2 regions of the Plantactinospora solaniradicis genome follow, and region 1 is predicted to be linked to the other one. Evidence: riboswitches for the same ligand, from Rfam matches in the RefSeq annotation. Region 1 holds a riboswitch; the other holds the start of a gene.
What was found. Region 1 has a riboswitch for thiamine pyrophosphate ahead of ACFP2T_RS37270 (ECF transporter S component). Riboswitches for the same ligand answer to the same signal wherever they lie in the genome.

Region 1 (8,872 bases):
TACGAGTCCGTCGGCAACCGGGGCCGGCGCACCGACTGCTCCGGTCCCGTCCGGTCAACCCGGCGAGACGCCGTGGGCCGGTAGGGTGGTGGTGGACGACCCGCTCACCGTCTCGTCGTTGTGGGTACCGAAAACGGACGAGACGCATGAGGTCAGGTGCGCGTTCGACAACGCCATGGTGGTGACGAAGCGCAGCAATGGGCCGTACCGGTGTCGGGGGCCGGTGAGCACCTGGCTGGATGTCCGGGTGGAGGTCGAGGTCACCCTGGTGGAGCCGGGCAGTTGTGCCGCGATCTGGGTCCGGTTCACCGACAAGGCCGGCGGTCACGCGTTGCAGATCTGCGCGGACGGTTATTACCTGGTGGCGCACGGAATCGACAGTGAGAATGCGGCGACTCCGGCCGGCACCTACGAGTTCCCGCCCGGACGGACGTTGAGCGCCGGCACTCCGGTCCGGGTCGGCATCGTGGCCCGGGGTGAGGAACTGGAGTTCTACCGGGACGGGGAGTTCGTCGGCCGGGCGCGGGACGCCAGGCCGATCGCCGGGCGGGTGGTACTCGGGGTCTTTCCCAGGACCGACAACGGCTCCGAAAAGCCGCTGTACAAGGTCGAGTTCCGGAACATCAAGATCGAAACACCGGCCTGACGGCCGCGATCGCCACCGGTCAAGCCACTTTGTCGAAGTAGCGGTTGGCGCGCGGCACTCGGTCGGCAGTCGTGCCGTGGCCAGGGCGCTGCGGTCGGCCGTCGCGCCGCGATCGGCCACCGCACCTCAGTGTCGCGAACCGTTGCGGCTCTGGTCGAGGAACAGCCAGGCGCAGCCGCTGTCGGCGGGCGGGCAGGTTCGCGACTGGCGTAGGTCGACCGTCCGAAGTAGCTCGACGGCGTGCTGGGTGAGCCGGTCCGGGATCAGCAGTGCGGCGGGATCAACGAGAGGACGACACCATGACCGACCCATCACGGCGACTCTCCGCGACGTCCGACCGGCGGGCGGTCGGGGCGCTGACCGCGCTCTCGGTCGCGGCGTTCGGCTACGTGACCGCCGAGATGCTGCCGATCGGACTGCTCACCGTGATGGCCGCCGACCTCGACCGGTCCCGGGCCGAGATCGGGCTGCTCGTCACCGGCTACGCGGTCGTGGTGGTGACCGCGTCGGTTCCGCTCGCCCGGCTCACGCAGCGGGTCCCCCGCCGGATGCTCTTCGCCGGAACGCTCGGCGTCTTCGCCGCCGCGATGCTGGTGTCGGCGCTGGCCCAGAGCTATCAGGTCCTGTTCGTCGCCAGGTTGCTCATCGCGCTGACCCAGGCACTGTTCTGGTCGGTGGTCGTGCCCACTGCCGCCAGCCTCTTCGGCCCTGAGGTCCGGGGCAGGGTGGTGGCGCGGATGGGTCTCGGCCCCGCACTCGGCCCGGTGCTCGGCGTACCGGTGGGCACCTGGCTCGGCCAGCAGGCCGGTTGGCGGGCCGCGTTCGCCGTACTGGCCGGAATCGGGCTGGTCACCTGTGCCGTGGTCACCGCACTGCTGCCCGCCGGGCCACCGCCACGTGGCGCTGCCGCGCGCGGAAGTGCACCGGACCGCCGCAGGTACGCCTTCCTCCTGTTCGCCACCGCGGTCGGGGTGACCGGGACGTTGACCGTCCAGACGTACATCACCCCGTTCCTCGTGGACGTCAGCGGGTTCGCGGCGGCGACGCTCGGCCCCCTGCTGCTGATCGCCGGTCTCGCCGGCCTCGGTGGCACCCTCGTGGTCGGCCGGTTTCTCGACCGGCATCCCTGGGCGGCGATGGCCGCACCACTGCTGCTGATCACGGCAGCGTTGCTCGGGCTCTACGCTCTGGGACAGTTCAAGGTGCCCACGGTGGCCCTGCTGGCGGTGGCCGCCGCGGCCTTCAGTGCCCTTGCCGTCGCAGTGCAGTACCGGGTGCTCCAGGTCGCGCCGGTCAGCACCGACGTCGCCTCGGCCGGGGCCGGCTCCGCCTTCAACGTCGGTATCGCGGCGGGTGCCCTGCTCGGCGGAGTTCTGGTCGAGGGTGCCGGGGTACGTCTCGTGGCGCTGGCCGGGGGACTGCTCACCGCGATCGCCGCCGTCATCCTGCTCGCGGAGCTGCGGCCGACCGCGTCCGACGATCTGGTGCACCGCACGCGCCCGGCCGAGCCGGCGCCACCACCGGAACAATCCGCACGGCGACGACTCGGCTGGCCGGTGGCGGTGGGTGCCGGGCGGGGACGGGGTCCCCGGAGTACGGCACCGTCGGCCCGACCGGCCCACCCCGTCCGTTCCCGATGAGCTGACCGTGCCCATGAGCTGGCCGTGCCCACGACCTGGCGGCGACGATGAGCCGGTGGCGACCGGTCAGCCGACCAGCGGCCGGAAGGTGCCGAGCGCGACGCTGACCGCGAGGGCCCCGGCGGCCAGCGCGGTCGCACCGACGATCAGGGCGGCGTCGGCGCCGCCGAACCGCTGACGCCGGGCAGAGGTACGCGGCGAGCCCGAGTCGAAGCCCCGGGCGTCCATCGCGGTGGCCAGTCGGGTACCCCGGCGGATCGCGCCGACCAGCAGCGCGAACGCGGTCGAGCCGAACAGCCGCATCCGGGCCAGCGGGTTGCGTCCGGCGTCGATTCCCCGGGCCCGCCGGGCCATGCTCAACATCTGCCACTCCAGCGCGAGCAGCGGTACCAGGCGGAACGCGGCCAGCGCGCCGATCGCGAATCGGGGTGGAGCCTTGACGTTCTGGATCAGCGCGTCGGTCAGGTCGGTGGGGTCGGTGGTCGCGAATACCAGTACGCCGGGCAGCGCCACCGCGATCACCCGGAGTGCCATCCCCAACGCCGTGACCAGCACACCGGTGGTGACCAGGACCGGTCCGACCTGCAACAGCGTCGGGCCGGTCCGCTCGGCGGCGAAGAGCACCAGGGTGCACAGGATGCCGAGGGCACTGAGCAGCAGTGGCCAGGCCCGCCGGGCCAGTGCCGGATACCCGATGCCGAACAGGGGCACCACGGCCAGCTCGAATCCGATCGCGACCGCCGGCGCGACCGGATCCACCGTCGCGATCAGCGCGATCGAGACGACCAGCGCGGCGGCGAGCTTGGCGACCGGATTGCGCCGGGCCAGTGGCGCGTCGGAGGCCGCGATCGGCTGGTAGGGGATCATCCGGCCCGCCGGGCGGGTCCGTCGAGGGATCCGCTCGGGCCGGTCACCGGGCCGGCGCGGTCGCCGAGCGACACCGTCCGGTCGGCCAGCGCCGCGACGAAGTCGGCGTCGTGGGTGACGGTGACGATGCCGTGCCCGGCGTCGCGTAGCCCGGCGAGCAGGTCGACCAGCTCGATCCAGGTGCGCCGGTCCTGGCCGAAGGTGGGCTCGTCCAGGATCACCAGCCGGGGCGCGGTGGCCAGCGCCGTCGCCACGCTCAGCCGTCGCGCCTGGCCACCCGACAGGGTGTACGGGTTGGCTCCGGCCAACTGGTCCAGCCGAAGCCGGTCCAACAGCTCGTCCACCGTGGACTTCACCGCCGGCTCGGGCTGACCGATCCGCCGTGGCCCGAGCGCCAGCTCGTCGAAGACGGTGCTGCTGACGAACTGGTGCTCCGGGTCCTGGAACACGGAGCCGATCCGGCTGGCCAGTACGGGCGCCCGCCACCGGTGCGGTGCCGTGTTGGCGTACCGTCCGGCGAGTGCCCCGGTGGCCGACAGCCGGCCGGTCCCGGGTCGGAGCAGGCCGCCGAGCAGCAGTGCCAGGGTGGACTTGCCGGTGCCGTTGGGACCGAGTACGGCGAGCGCCTCGCCGGCGCGTACCCGGAGGTCGGTCGGGGCCAGCCGGGGTGCCAGGCCGAGCCGCTCGGCGGCGAGCAGGGTGTCGCCGGCCGGGGCGAGCGCCCGCCGGGGTGCCGGCGGCGGCCCCGGAACCCAGACCCCGGCGGCGGCCAGTGCCGGACCGTGCGCCGCGAAGACCGCCTCGGGGGACCCGTCGGCCCGTACGCCTCCACTCGGCTCCAGTACCACGACCCGGTCGACCAGCGGCAGCGCCTCCGACACCCGGTGTTCGACCAGGATCAGTGTGCTGTCGGCGTCCACCGCCGTCGCGACCGCGTCGCGGACCAGTGCCGCGCCGGCCGGATCCAGGTTGGCGGTCGGCTCGTCCAGCAGCAGCAGACCGGGCCGGAGCGCGAGTACGCCGGCCAGGGCGAGCCGCTGCTGCTCGCCACCGGAGAGTGCCGCCGTCGATCGGTCGAGCCCATAGGGAAAGCCGACCCGGTGCAGCGCGCCGGAGACCCGGGGCCAGATCTCCGGCGCCGGTACGCCCCGGTTCTCCAGCCCGAACGCCACGTCGTCGCCGGCCCGAGCCATCACCAACTGCGTCTCCGGGTCCTGGAAGACGATGCCGACCCGCTCCCGGCCCTTGCGGGGGTCCAGCCCGTCGATCTCGACGGTGCCCTCCTGCTCTCCGGAGTCCTCCGCGAGCAGCCCGGCGAGCGCGGCCAACAGGGTGCTCTTGCCGGCTCCGGAGGCGCCGAGCAGTAGTACCCGTTCGCCGTGCTCGATCCGCAGGTCGACGTCACGGACCGCCCAGGCCCGCCGACCGGCGTGCCGCCACCCGAATCCGCGCAGTTCGACCGCGCTCACCGCAGCACCGTTTCGACCGTGTCCCCGTCCGCGCTCCGTCGCCGGTCAGACGGCGGTACGTTCGCGGCCGGCGGGGAACCGGTCCAGTACGCCGGTCTGGGCCAGGGCCCGGGTCAGGACCCAACTGCCGGCCCCGGCGATGACGGCGGCGCTGACCACCGTGATCAGGAAGACCGGGAGCCGGAACGAGTCGAAGTCGAGCTCGGAGTAGTAGCGCCACTGGTCGAAGAGCGCGGCGACGAGCCCGGCGAGGGTGCCGGATCCGACCGCGACCGGCAGCCGGAAGGAGCGATAACGGACGGCGAGGAAGGCCGCCTCCGCGCCGAGGCCCTGGGCGAGTCCCTGCATGATGGCGACCGTGCCCCACTGGCTGCCGAGCAGTACCGAGACGAACGCCGCGACGAACTCGCAGTACAGCGCGGCGCCGGGCTTGCGGATCACCAGCCCCCCGAGTACGCCGGGCAGCAGCCACACGCCGTAGATGACCGCCTGGGCCGGCGGGAAGAAGGTGAACGCGCCCTCGGTGGCACTCCAGACCATGTTCCAGGCCCAGAAGATGACTCCGAACGCGACCGCGATGACCGACGCGACGACGATGTCGACCGTGCGCCATCGGGTGTTGCTGGATTGCTTCATGATCTTGCCTCCCAGTCGCGCAGCGAACCAGGTAGGACGCACGCCGCAATCCGGAGGGCCCGGACTGCGGCGCGGCTGGAGACTCGACCGAACTCCCTGCGCTGGCATTACCCAGATCAGGTTCGAGGGTCTGCGGGTGTGACCCGCACTCTCAGCGCTGTGCGCTCCCCTGTCGGATGTGCAGTTGTTTCGCAGACGCTAGCACCGGATCGGGCAGCGCCGATAGCGGCGGGGCAGCCAGATGTGGTCGTCGACACCCTGTGCCGGGTTAGGCTGGGTGGCCCAGTTTCGCCACCGATCCGCCTGTTTAGGAGATGTCGTAGCCGTGACCGTGCCGGACCGGGTCACCGCTCGGGATGCCCGGTCGGGCGACGATATCGGCACCACCCTCCCGCCGGTCGACGACGCACCGCTGCCCGACCCGGAGGTGGCCGGGCGGCCCCGTCGGGGGCGGTTCGGTGACCAGGTCGGCTCGGTCGAGGTGCTCGCCGGGCTGCTCATCCTGCTGGTCGTCTTCCGGGGACCGGTGGCATCGGTCATCTCCACCCCGCGGTTGCAGACCTGGACGACGGTCTTCGTCTCGGTGATGGTGCAGGCGGTGCCCTTCCTGGTCTTCGGGGTACTGCTCTCCGCCGTCATCGCCGTCTTCGTACCCCGGTCGTTCTGGGCGCGGGCGCTGCCCCGGCATCCGGCGCTCGCCGTGCCGGTGGCGAGTGCGGCCGGCGTCGTGCTGCCCGGCTGCGAGTGCGGCTCGGTGCCGATCGCCGGGTCACTGATCCGGCGTGGGGTCACCCCGGCAGCCGCGTTGGCGTTTCTGCTCGCCGCTCCGGCGATCAATCCGATCGTGCTGGCGGCGACTGCGGTCGCCTTTCCGAACAACCCGGAGATGGTGGTCGGACGCGCCGTGGCCAGCCTGATCGTCGCTATGATCATGGGATGGCTCTGGTTGCGGCTCGGCCGGGCCGACTGGCTCCGGCTGCCCCACCGCCCCGAGCTGGACGACCTGTCGAAGGGCCGTGCCTTCTGGGCGGCGGTACGGCACGACGTCGTGCACGCCGGCGGGTTCCTGGTGCTGGGTGCGATGGCCGCGGCCTGCATCAACGTGCTGGTGCCCGAGCGGTGGTTGCAGACCCTCGCCGACAATCCGGTGCTGTCGGTGCTCGCCCTCGCCGTACTGGCGGTGTTGTTGTCGATCTGTTCCGAGGCCGATGCCTTCGTAGCGGCCTCGCTGTCGCAGTTCTCGCTCTCCGCCCGGCTGGCGTTCCTGGTCGTCGGCCCGATGGTCGACCTCAAACTGATCTCGATGCAGACCGGCGTCTTCGGCCGCCGGTTCGCGGCCCGGTTCGCCCCGGCGACGTTCGTCGTCGCCGTACTGGTGGCGGTCGGCGTGGGAGCCGTGGTCCTGTGAACCGCGGCCCTGTGATCCGTGGTTCTGTGAACTGCGGTCCTGCGATCCGTGGCGCCGTTGTCGGGGGCGCGCGGTGAGCCGGCAGGCGCAGGCGGTGGTGCTGCTGCTGCTCGGCGGCTCGGTGCTCAAGGCCAGCTTCACCGACGTCTACCTGCGGTACGTCAAGGAGGGGCTGCGCCCGTTCCTGATCGTCGCCGGGATCCTGCTGGTGGCCTGCGCGGCGATGACGCTCTGGTACGACCTCCGGCGCCGGGGGCCGGACGGGCACGGCTCTGACGGGCAGGACGGGCCGGACGGGCACGGCTCTGGCGGGCAGGACCACGATGGGCACGGTCACCACGAGCCACGGGTGGGCTGGCTGCTCATCCTGCCCGTACTCGGACTGCTGCTGATCTCGCCACCGGCCCTCGGGTCGTACGCCGCCGGGCAGGCCGGGACCGCGCTGACCGGTCAGGAGACCGAGGAGTACCCGCCGCTTCCGGAGGGCGACCCGGTGCGGATCACCCTGTTGGACTATGCGGGGCGGGCCATCTTCGACCAGGGCGTCACGCTGCACGACCGTCGGGTCCAGCTCACCGGATTCGTCGCGCCCGGACCCGACGGGGAACCGATCCTGGCCCGGATGATCCTCTCCTGCTGTGCCGCCGACGGCCGCCCGATCAAGCTGGGCATGTCCGGGGACGTCCCGACCGGGGTGCCGGCGGACACCTGGGTCGAGGTGGTCGGCCGGTACACCACGCGGCTCGGCAAGGATCCGGTGAGCGATGTGGACATTCCCTATCTCGAGGTCGAGTCGTGGCGGCGGGTCGCCCCGCCGAAGCAGCCGTACGAGTGAGTCGGAGGATTCGTGACACTGAGCGCGCAGGGCTATCTCGACGTGGTGACCGAGACGATCGGGCGGGTGGCGGCCGGCCAGCGGGAGGGTGTACGTCTGGCGGCCGACCTGATCACGGCGGCACTCCGGACCGGGGGTGTGGTGCAGGCGTTCGGCACCGGGCACTCGGAGGCGTTGGCCATGGAGATCGCCGGTCGGGCGGGCGGGCTGGTGCCGACGAACCGGATCGCGCTACGAGACCTGGTACTGCGTGGTGGTGAGTCGGTCGAGATCCTCGGTCCCACCCTGGAGCGGGATCCGACGGTGGCGCACCGGCTCTACGAGCTGTCCCCGATCGACCCCCGGGACGTCTTCGTGATCGCCTCGAACTCGGGCGTGAACGGCACCATCGTGGAGTTCGCGTCGCTGGTGAAGGAACGTGGGCACGGCCTGATCGCGATCACCTCCCGGGAGCATTCGGACGGGGTGCCCTCCCGGCATCCGTCCGGGCGGAAACTCGGTGACGTGGCCGACGTGGTCCTGGACAACGGCGCCCCGTACGGCGACGCGACTCTGCCGCTGCCCGGTGGCGGTGCGGTCGGCGCGGTGTCGTCGATCACCGCCGCGCTGCTCGCCCAGCAGATCGTGGTGGAGGTGGTTCGTCGGCTGGTCGAGGCGGGGGAGACGCCGCCGGTCTACCTCTCGGCGAACATCCCGGACAGCGACGGGCACAACAACGCCTTGGAGGCCCGGTACGCCGGGCGGATCCGGCGGGGCGCCTGACCGGGACGCCGGAAGGCGGATGCCCGGGTCGGTTCAGGGCGGGATGACCGGGCCGGTTCAGAGCGGGATGATCCATGTCGTCCGTGATCTCGCGCAGCAGTGCGGGATCCCGCCTGTCGTCCGGCGAGCGCGGGATTTGACGGCCGGGTGACCCGGCCGGAGCAGACTGCGTGGTGGTGACACCCGGCGAATTCGCCTCGCGTTTCATGTTCGGCCGCACTGGGCAAACTGCTTCGAACTTCGATCGGGATCGGCCCGATCGGTGGCGGGAGGTGCCCGGGTGGCCGTGGAGACCGAGAAGCAGCGTTGGCAGCGGAACTTCGCCGACCTGTTGCAGGAGTTGCGGGTGGCGCAGACGGGGGTGCAGATCCTCTTCGCGTTCCTGCTCACCCTGCCGTTCAGCAACGGCTTCCCCAGGGCCACGGAGTTCCAGAAGGACACCTATGTCGTCGCGCTGCTCGCCGCCGCCGCCGCCACGGCGCTGATCATTTCGCCGGTCGCGTTCCACCGGGCACTGTTCCGGCAGGGGCGCAAGCCGGAACTGGTCCGGTACGCGCACAGCATGGCCACCGGCGGCCTGGCATTCATGCTGATCTCGATGGTCAGTTC
Region 2 (8,872 bases), on a different contig from region 1:
GGTGGCGATTGCGGGTCGTCTTCGTCGGACTGTTCACCCCGTTGCACGGCACCCGGACCTTGGGCGCCGCCCTGGCCACGCTGGCGGCCGACGAGTCGATCGAGGTGACCATGGTCGGCAACGGCCAGGACCACCGGGCCTGCCGGCAGGCGGCCGCCGGCAATCCGCGAGTGACCTGGTACGACTGGGTGGGCTCGGCCGAGCTGCCGTCGTTCGTCGCCCAGCATCACGTCGCGCTCGGCATCTTCGGCGACACCGAGAAGGCGCGTCGGGTGGTCCCGACCAAGGTGTTCCAGGCAGCGGCGGCCGGCTGTGCCGTCGTCACCTCCGACACGGCCCCGCAGCGGCAGGCGCTCGGCGACGCGGCGCTGTTCGTACCGCCGGGCGACGTCGACGCGCTCGGTGCCGCCCTCCGTGAGCTGGCCGCCGATCCGGACCGGCTCGCCCGACTGCGGCGGGCGGCCCGACGGCGGGCTGTCGAGTGGTTCTGGCCGGCCACCGTCGTCGCACCGCTCCGGCGGCGGATGACCGCACCGGTCAGCCCGGATGCGTTCCCCGGCCAGGTCGAAGTGGACGCGGCCGATGCGGCGGATGCTGCCGCTGTGGTTGAGGCGGCCGGTGTGGTGGACGCGGACGATGTGGCGGATGCGTCCGGATCGGCGCGGGGGGTCCGATGAGCCTGTCGTCGGCCAACCCGCCGCTGCCGCCCCGGGCGGCACTGCGCTGGCACGTCGTGCGCCGGATCGTGGCGGAGCGCCGGCCCGGCAGCATCCTGGAACTCGGCTGTGGCCTCGGCTCCGTCGGCACCCGGCTGGCCCGGATGGCGACGTACACCGCGGCCGAGCCGGACCTGCGGAGCTTCCGGGTCGCCCACCGCCGGATCACCCCGCTGGGCGGGACGGTGCTGAACGGTGATCACCGGCGGGTGCCGGCATCGGGTCGGTACGACCTGGTCTGCGCGTTCGAGGTACTGGAGCACATCGCCGACGACGCGGGCGCACTGGCCGAGTGGCTGCCACTGGTCAGGCCCGACGGCCACCTGCTGCTGTCGGTGCCCGCCGACCCGCACCGGTTCGGTGCCTGGGACACGCTGGTCGGGCACTACCGGCGGTACTCCGCGGGGCAACTCCGGCAGCGGCTGCTCGACGCCGGAGCGACCGGGGTACAGGTGATCCACTATGGCTGGCCGCTCGGCTACCTGCTCGACTCGGTACGGGACCACTGGGCGGGCCGCCGTGCCACCGGATCCGGGCCGACGACGAGCCCGATCGCCGCCCGCCCGGATCCGGCGGAAGGCGCGGGTGTGCCGCCGTACGGAGAGGACGGGCCGGTGGCGGGAGCGGGCGGTACCGCCGAGGAGCGCACCCGCACGTCGGGACGGATTCTGCAACCGAGCGGCGCACTGGCCGGTGGGGCGATCCGGATGGCGGTCTCGCCGTTCGCCGTACTCCAGCGGATGCGTCCGGATCGGGGTCCGGGGCTGGTGGCGCTGGCCACCCGTCCCGGATAGGTCGAGGAGCCGGACCGGAGCGGGCCGGCGGCCGACGCTCTCAGTCGCGGACGGCGGCCCGGAGGGTGGCCACCGGAAAGAGGGCGTACGGCCCGTCCCGCGCCACGGCCCGTGCCTCGATCGACGCGGGCAACCAGTCCGGGCGCTGCCGCAGGTTCATCAGCACCAGGTCGTCGGGGCGAGCGGTCGGATCGGTACGCAACGTCTCGGCGGTGAGCATCCGGGGCGCCAGCCGCCAGTAGTAGGCGAACCAGCGTGGCGTCGTCACGCTCGTCCCGGCCACCCAGGCGTACCGCTGTCCCGCTGCCGGCGGGTGCTCGGCGACGAGCCGCCCGGCCTGGGTCGGCTCGGTCAGCAGTCGGTGCCGGACCGAACCGGCGACCAGCCCCGCGCCGAGGTACGTCCCGAGGGCGGCCCAGATCAGCACGACGGTGACCAGCCCGGCGGACCGCCGGCCCACGATCCGGGAGAGCGGCCGGGAGCCGCGCCGCGCCGCCTCCGGGCCCGGCGCCAGGGCCGTCGCCGTCGCCAGGGCCGTCGGCGGGGCCGTCGCCGGGGCGGGGGTCGGCTCCACCGGTCCGTCGACCAGGCGCTCCACGATCCGGTCGAGGAGTACGCCCATGCCGACCAACCCGACCACGAGGACCGGATACGACCAGTACGAGTGGACGTACGCCCCGTTGCTCAGCCCCAGCACCCAGGCAGCCGTGAAGCCGATCGCCATCGCCAGGTAGCCCCGGGTCCGCCGGTCCAGCAGCCCGGCGGTCGCGCCGAGCGGCAGCGCGCCGAGATACCAGACCGGAAGCAGCAGGTACGCGAAGTGCCACTGCCGGCCGAGGAACTGCGGAACGGTGTAGTCGCCGCCCGTACTGCGTAGCTCGGCCTGGCCGCCGAGCAGGCCCGCCCCGGTGACGCCGACCACGAAGGCGAGGCTGATCGCGAGCCCGGTCAGCATGCCGGCCGCCACCAGGATCGTCGTCCGGTCGATCCGCCGGGCCAGGAACAGCCACAGCCCCAGCGCGGCGGCGAACGCGATGCCGGGCCAGGACACCAGCGTGGTCAACAGGGCGGCGGCACAGGTGCCGGCGACGAGGGCGCGGCCGGGATCGGGTCGCGCGCGCAGCCGTACGACGGCGGCGGAGAGCGCCAGGATGGGGCCCAGGTCGAACATCAGCGGGCTGTAGACCCAGTAGAAGGGCGTGGCCACCATCAGCCCGACCGCGAGCAGGGTGGCCGACCAGCGGATCCCGAACCCGCGCAGCAACGCGGCGCCGGCCGGGATGATCAGCAGGGCGAGCAGGTACGGCGGCAGCCACACCCGGTATTCGGCGTCGCCGGGCAACAGTCCGGTCAACGCGGTGAGGAGATTGAGCAGGGGCGGATGGTGTGCGTACGGGGACGAGGCGTACGGCGCCCAGTCGGCACCGAACTGCGAGCCGAGGATGCCCTGCTCCTGTAGGTTCCGCTCGTGCAGGGCGTACCGCCCGACGATCCGGCCGAGGTGGTTGTCGCCGAACGGTGCGCCGAGCAGTGGTACCCAGGTCGACGCGACCACGGCGGTGATCCCGCCGACCGCGCTCCAGCCCAGCCGTTCGGTCCGACGTCCGGCGCTCGGAGCGGAAACCGAGGCGGGAGCGGAAAGCGTTACGGTCGTCGGCGACATCCCGCTCACGATCGTTTTCCGGGCGGCCAGTCGATTCTGGACCTGACGATGAGGTCGGCGAGGAGAGCCACCGCTCCGACGATCAGGCCGGCGCAGAGTAGCAGCACGGTGTTGGTGGCGATTCGGACCGGATGCGCGATCAGGTCGTAGACGACTTTTCCTGATCCAATGCCCAGCAGGAAGAGCGACGGCGGCATCAGGACCTTGAGTGGATTGAAATACATCACCATTCGGAGCACCTGGAGGATGTACCGGTAGGCGTCTCGGACGAAGTGGAACTTCGACGATCCCGACCGCCGGGAATAGGTGATCGGAAGGTAGTGCACGTCGTGCTGGTTGTGCAGAAACGCCATCGTGATGGTGGTGACGCAGGAGAATCCGGGCGGAAGCAGTCGGAGGTACGGCAGCGAGACGTCGCGCCGGAATGCCCGGAGCCCGGAGTTGAGGTCCGGGATACGGGTGCCGGCCAACCGTTCGGCGATCTTGCGGATGAGCCACTTCGCGGGAACCCGGAGAAACTTGTGTGAGCCCTGCTCGCTGGTCCGGGCGCCGACGACCTGGTCAACGTGCGGGTCGCGGAGGAGCAGCCGGACGAATTCGGGGATGCGTTCGTTCGGATAGGTCATGTCCGCGTCGGTCCAGACCACGATGTCACCACGAGCCTGTTCGGTGCCGATCCGACGCGCGGTGCCGGAGCCGCCGTTGCGGTGGAAGGCCAGTATCCGCAGCTGCGGAAAGCGGTCGGCGGCCTCGCGCAGGACCTCCAACGTGTGATCGGTGGACGCGTCGTCGATCGCCAGCAATTCGTACCGGAGACCGCTGCGGTCCATCGCCGTGGTGATGCGCTCTATCTCGGTCAGTACGTGCGCCTGCTCGTTGTAGCACGGCAGCACGATGGTCACCTCGGTCGGCGCGCTGTTGTCCCTGCTGACCTGAGCGGGGACGATGGAGGTGTCCGCGCCGGGGCGGTCGAATCGGCCGTTCACCGTCATGTGAACCCCCGCCTCCGACAGTCGCACGGCGACCATGGACGGCACGGGTTTCGTAGCGGTCGCCGAATTCGTGCCCACGATATAGCAGTTTTCGGGCTTCGCACGCGACGCGCCGCCGATGACGATATAAATGGCCATGAAACTGTTTTGTGAATGTCTTTTCCTTCGCCGGGTGTACCGACGGTGGCGGGAGGGCCGGGCCGGGACCGGGAGCATAAGGTTGATCACGTGACTGAGATGACCTACCGCCGGTTGGGCGACTCCGGGCTCGTGGTGTCCGTGGTCGGCGTCGGCTGCAACAACTTCGGCCGCAAGCTCGACGCCGCCGGCACCCGTGCGGTCGTCGACGCCGCGCTGGACGCCGGGATCAACTTCTTCGACACCGCCGACATCTACGGGGAGCCGCACGGCGGGTCGGAGGAGCAGCTCGGTGCCGCCCTGCGCGGTCGCCGGGACGACGTCGTGCTGGCGTCCAAGTTCGGCATGGACATGTCCGGGATGAACGGGCCGGACCATGGTGCCCGGGGGTCCCGGCGCTACCTCGTACGGGCGGTCGAGGCGTCCCTGCGCCGGCTGGGCACCGATCACATCGATCTCTACCAGCTTCACGAGCCCGATCCGGGTACGCCGATCGAGGAGACGCTGAGCGCGCTCGACGACCTCGTACGGGCGGGGAAGGTCCGCTACCTCGGCAACTCGAACTTCAGCGGCTGGCAGATCGCCGACGCGGCGTGGACGGCGCGCACCCGGGGGTTCACGCCGTTCGTCAGCGCCCAGAACCACTACAGCCTGCTGCATCGCGAGGTAGAGGCCGAGGTGGTGCCGGCCGCCCAGCGGTTCGGCCTCGGCCTGCTGCCCTTCTTCCCGCTCGCCGACGGACTGCTCACCGGCAAGTACAAGCGGGGAGCCGACGCGCCGTCGGGCAGCCGCCTGGCCGGCAGCGCTCCGCGCTACGCCGCGCGCCTGGCGTCCGCCCCGTGGGACACCATCGAGGCGATCGAGAAGTACGCGGCCGAGCGCGGTCTCTCCCTACTGGACGTGGCGATCGGTGGCCTGGCCGCCCAGCCCGCGGTGACGTCGGTGATCGCCGGCGCGACCACCCCCGACCAGGTGCACGCCAACGCCCAAGCCGCCCGCTGGCACCCCACCCCCACCGACCTGGCGGCCCTGCTCACCCTCCTCTAGCGCCCGGAGGCGTGACTGGAACGCCAGTGCTGTTTCGGCGGGGTTGTTACCTCGCTGATGTTCCAGTCACGCTCCGCCGAGTGCCCGTGAGCGTGCGTTCGCGGATCGCCTGGGAGGCCAGGCGGGTGATTTGGGTGGGATTACGGAGTACGTCGTCGGCGGTGAACCGGAGCACGATCCACCCGGCGGCCCGAAGGGCGTTCAGTCGGGCGACGTCCCGGCGAAAGTGCTGCCGATCCCGATGGTGGTCACCCTCGTATTCCAACGCGATCCGCCAGCGCGGATAGGCGAGATCCACCCGCCCGAGGAAGCGCCCCTGAGCGTCGTACACGTCGTACTGGGGAGTCGGTGCCGGCAGGTCGGCGTCGACCAGTACCAACCGGAGCCGGGTCTCCATCGGAGACTCGCTCTCGGGCTCGGCCAGGGACAACACCTCGCGCAGCAAGGCAACCCCGGGCCAGCCGGCACGGTCCACGAAATAGCCGGACAGCGCGGCGGGCTTCACCAGCCGGCGGTTGAACAGTGCGTCGATCGCGACGACCGCGCTGGTCCGAGGTGGCCGCCGGCCAAGGTCGAACGCGGTGCGAACCGGCGTGGTGACCGGCAGCCCCGCGAAGGTGGTGACATCCTGCGCCGACAGCGTGGAACGGGTGACGGTCAACTGAGGACGGGGTCGTAGCCGCACCGCCTCGGGCAGCACGACCGAGACCGGACCGGTTCGCGGAAGCAGGTCGACGCCCCACAGGTACGCCGCGCTGAGTCCGCCGATGGCGGCGCCAGGCGGCAGGACGAGCGCCGCCGCGTCGCACCACATCCGGTGGTCGTTCTCGCGATAGCCGTCCACGTGCACGTACACGTCGGGCAGCAGCCGATGCCAGGACGGACCACGCAACATGGCCTTCGTGAGCAGCCCCTCGGCGACCGCCCGGCTGCCCACGAAGGGGAGGAAGGCCAGCTGCCGGGGCATGGTGGACACGCGAGGCATCGACCGAGCATGTCGTAACCGGTCGGTACCCCGCTGCCCCGCCGACGCCGTACCCGAAATGGGTGTGCGGTGGGTCACGGGTCTTTACGTCACCGTTACAAAGCGCGTACGCTCGCCGACAAGTAACCCACGGGAGCCCGGTGCACCGGGCTGAGAGGGGGGCTGAAGCCCCCGACCGTTGAACCTGATCCGGGTAATGCCGGCGCAGGGAGGAGCGTTGCCGTGTCGTCTCTTGGTCGCCTGCATCTCATCACCGACACCCGCCCCGGGCGGGATCCGCTCGCGGTGGTCCGGGCCGCCCTGTCGGTGGCCGGTCCCGAACTGGTCGTCCAGGTACGGGTCGAGGACGACACCGACGACCGCACGGCGTACGAGTTGGCCGGCCAGGTGCTGGCGCTGTGCGCGGCGGCGGGAGCGTCGTGCCTGGTCAACGACCGGTTGCACATCGCGCTCGCGATCGGTGCGTCGGGCGGGCACGTCGGTGGGCGTGATCTTCCGGTGAACGTGGCCCGGCGGGTGCTCGGTCCGGCGGCGGTGCTCGGCGCTACGGCCCGCGATCCGGATGCCGGGGTGGCCGCGGTGACGGCCGGCGCCAGCTACCTCGGCGTCGGCCCGTGTCACGCCACCACCACCAAGTCGGGGCTTCCGGCGCCGATCGGGCCGGACGGGGTTCGCCGGGTCGCCTCGGCGGTGTCGGTACCGGTGATCGCGATCGGCGGAGTCACCGCGGTGCGGGTGCCCGAGCTGCTCGCCGCCGGGGCGTACGGCGTCGCCGTGGTCGGGGCGCTGTCCCAGGCAGCGGATCCGGCCCGGGCCACCCTCGAACTTCTCCACGCGCTGCGTCGACCGACGCTGCCCGCGAACCAGGCCGCCCCGGTCGCGAACCAGACCGCCCCGGTCGCGGCTCAGACCGCCCCGGTCGCGGATCAGGGGCGGCGTGAGGTGCCGGCGCCGGTGATGGGATCCGGCCGAGGCCATCCGCCAGGTGGGGGTGTCGCCGTCGCGCCTCCCGCCGGAGCGGCGGAGTGCTAGCCACCGGCCTGCCCGACGTAGCGGTCATCGGTGCCGGTCCGATCGGACTGGCCATCGCCTGGCGGTGTGCCACTCGGGGGATGCGGGTCACGGTGTACGACCCCGATCCCGGCTCCGGCGCGTCCGACGTCGCGGCCGGCATGCTGGCCCCGGTCGCGGAGACGTACTTCGGCGAGCGGATGCTGACCGGGCTGCTGGTCGAGTCGGCCGCCCGATGGCCGGGCTTCGTGGCCGAACTGGCCGAATGCGCCGGACTGGATGTCGGCTACCGCACCGAGGGCACCCTGACGGTGGCGCTCACCGGCGACGACCTGGCCGAGGCGGAGCGGCTGTGGTCGTACCAGCGGGAGTTGGGCCTGCCGGTGACGCCGCTGCGCCCGGCGGAGCTGCGGGCCCACGAGCCGTCGCTGGCACCAAGATTGCGCGGTGGCGCCCTCGCCCCCGGCGACCACCAGGTCGACCCGCGCCGGCTGGTCGCCGCGCTCCGGATCGCGGCCCGGCGGGCTGGGGTGTCCCTGGTGGAGACGCCGGTACGCCGACTGTCCGACCTGGCCCGCCCGGCGGGCGTGACCGTGGTGGCTGCCGGCTGCGGTACGGCGGCACTGACCGGCCTGCCGATCCGGCCGGTCAAGGGGCAGGTGCTCCGGCTGCGAGCGCCGGGTGGCGCCGGGCCCGGCTTCCGGCGGGTGATCCGCGGATACGCGGACGGCCGGTCGGTGTATCTCGTGCCACGGGCCGACGGTGAGGTGGTGATCGGCGCGACCGTCGAGGAGCGGGGCGATCTCGACGTCACCGCCGGGGCGGTGCTCGATCTGCTCCGGGCCGCGACGGACCTGCTGCCGGAGATCGCCGAGTACGAGTTGGTGGAGGCCCGCGCCGGCCTGCGTCCGGGTACGCCGGACAACGCGCCGCTGATCGGCTCGCTGGTGCACCGGCCGGAGGTGGTGGTGGCGGCCGGGCACTACCGGCACGGGATCGTGTTGACCCCGATCACCGCCGACCTGGTCGCCGACCTCCTGGCGACCGGGGTGGCCGATCCACTGCTCGGGCCGTTGGCTCCGGACCGGTTCACCGCCGAGCGCGGCCCCGACGTCGACGCCCCGCACCGTGCTCCCGCCGTGGAGCGACCGAGCGACCACACCGACCTCGACGCTCCGCCCGGCGGCCCGGCCACCGGGTACGCGAGCGACCGCCCTGTTGTCGATGACCAGCCGTCCCACCTCGGGAGGATGCGATGGAGCTGACCGTGAACGGTGTCGAACGCCGGCTGCCGGGCGAGGTGACCCTGGCGGATCTCGTCGCCCAGTTCACCGGGGAGAGCCGAGGTGTGGCGGTCGCGGTGAACGGTGAGGTGGTGCCCAGGACCGGCTGGCCGGCGCGGGCGTTACGGGACGGGGACCGGGTCGAGGTACTGACCGCGGCCCAGGGCGGGTGAGCGCCGTGTCGACCCCGCCGCCCGCCAGCCTCGTGTCGTCGTCCGCCGAGCAAGGTTCGCCCCGTGTCGG

Region 2: it holds a riboswitch for thiamine pyrophosphate, as region 1 does, so the genes downstream of both, thiE (thiamine phosphate synthase) here and ACFP2T_RS37270 (ECF transporter S component) in region 1, are expected to answer to the same signal.

Annotation. Positions count from the first base shown of each region.
Region 1 is NZ_JBHSPR010000053.1:159,584-168,455, reverse strand. It holds gene ACFP2T_RS37295 (serine/threonine protein kinase) at 1-646, shown strand, start outside; gene ACFP2T_RS37290 (CGNR zinc finger domain-containing protein) at 773-958, opposite strand; gene ACFP2T_RS37285 (MFS transporter) at 946-2,286, shown strand; gene ACFP2T_RS37280 (energy-coupling factor transporter transmembrane component T family protein) at 2,353-3,153, opposite strand; gene ACFP2T_RS37275 (ABC transporter ATP-binding protein) at 3,150-4,622, opposite strand; gene ACFP2T_RS37270 (ECF transporter S component) at 4,668-5,258, opposite strand; TPP riboswitch at 5,334-5,439, opposite strand; gene ACFP2T_RS37265 (permease) at 5,671-6,666, shown strand; gene ACFP2T_RS37260 (TIGR03943 family putative permease subunit) at 6,740-7,501, shown strand; gene ACFP2T_RS37255 (sugar isomerase domain-containing protein) at 7,514-8,263, shown strand; gene ACFP2T_RS37250 (DUF6328 family protein) at 8,544-8,872, shown strand, end outside.
Region 2 is NZ_JBHSPR010000020.1:338,607-347,478, reverse strand. It holds gene ACFP2T_RS25905 (glycosyltransferase) at 1-677, shown strand, start outside; gene ACFP2T_RS25900 (class I SAM-dependent methyltransferase) at 674-1,510, shown strand; gene ACFP2T_RS25895 (ArnT family glycosyltransferase) at 1,551-3,173, opposite strand; gene ACFP2T_RS25890 (glycosyltransferase family 2 protein) at 3,179-4,165, opposite strand; gene ACFP2T_RS25885 (aldo/keto reductase) at 4,403-5,350, shown strand; gene ACFP2T_RS25880 (DUF559 domain-containing protein) at 5,397-6,335, opposite strand; TPP riboswitch at 6,455-6,563, shown strand; partial or broken gene thiE (thiamine phosphate synthase) at 6,558-7,175, shown strand; gene thiO (glycine oxidase ThiO) at 7,361-8,611, shown strand; gene thiS (sulfur carrier protein ThiS) at 8,602-8,802, shown strand.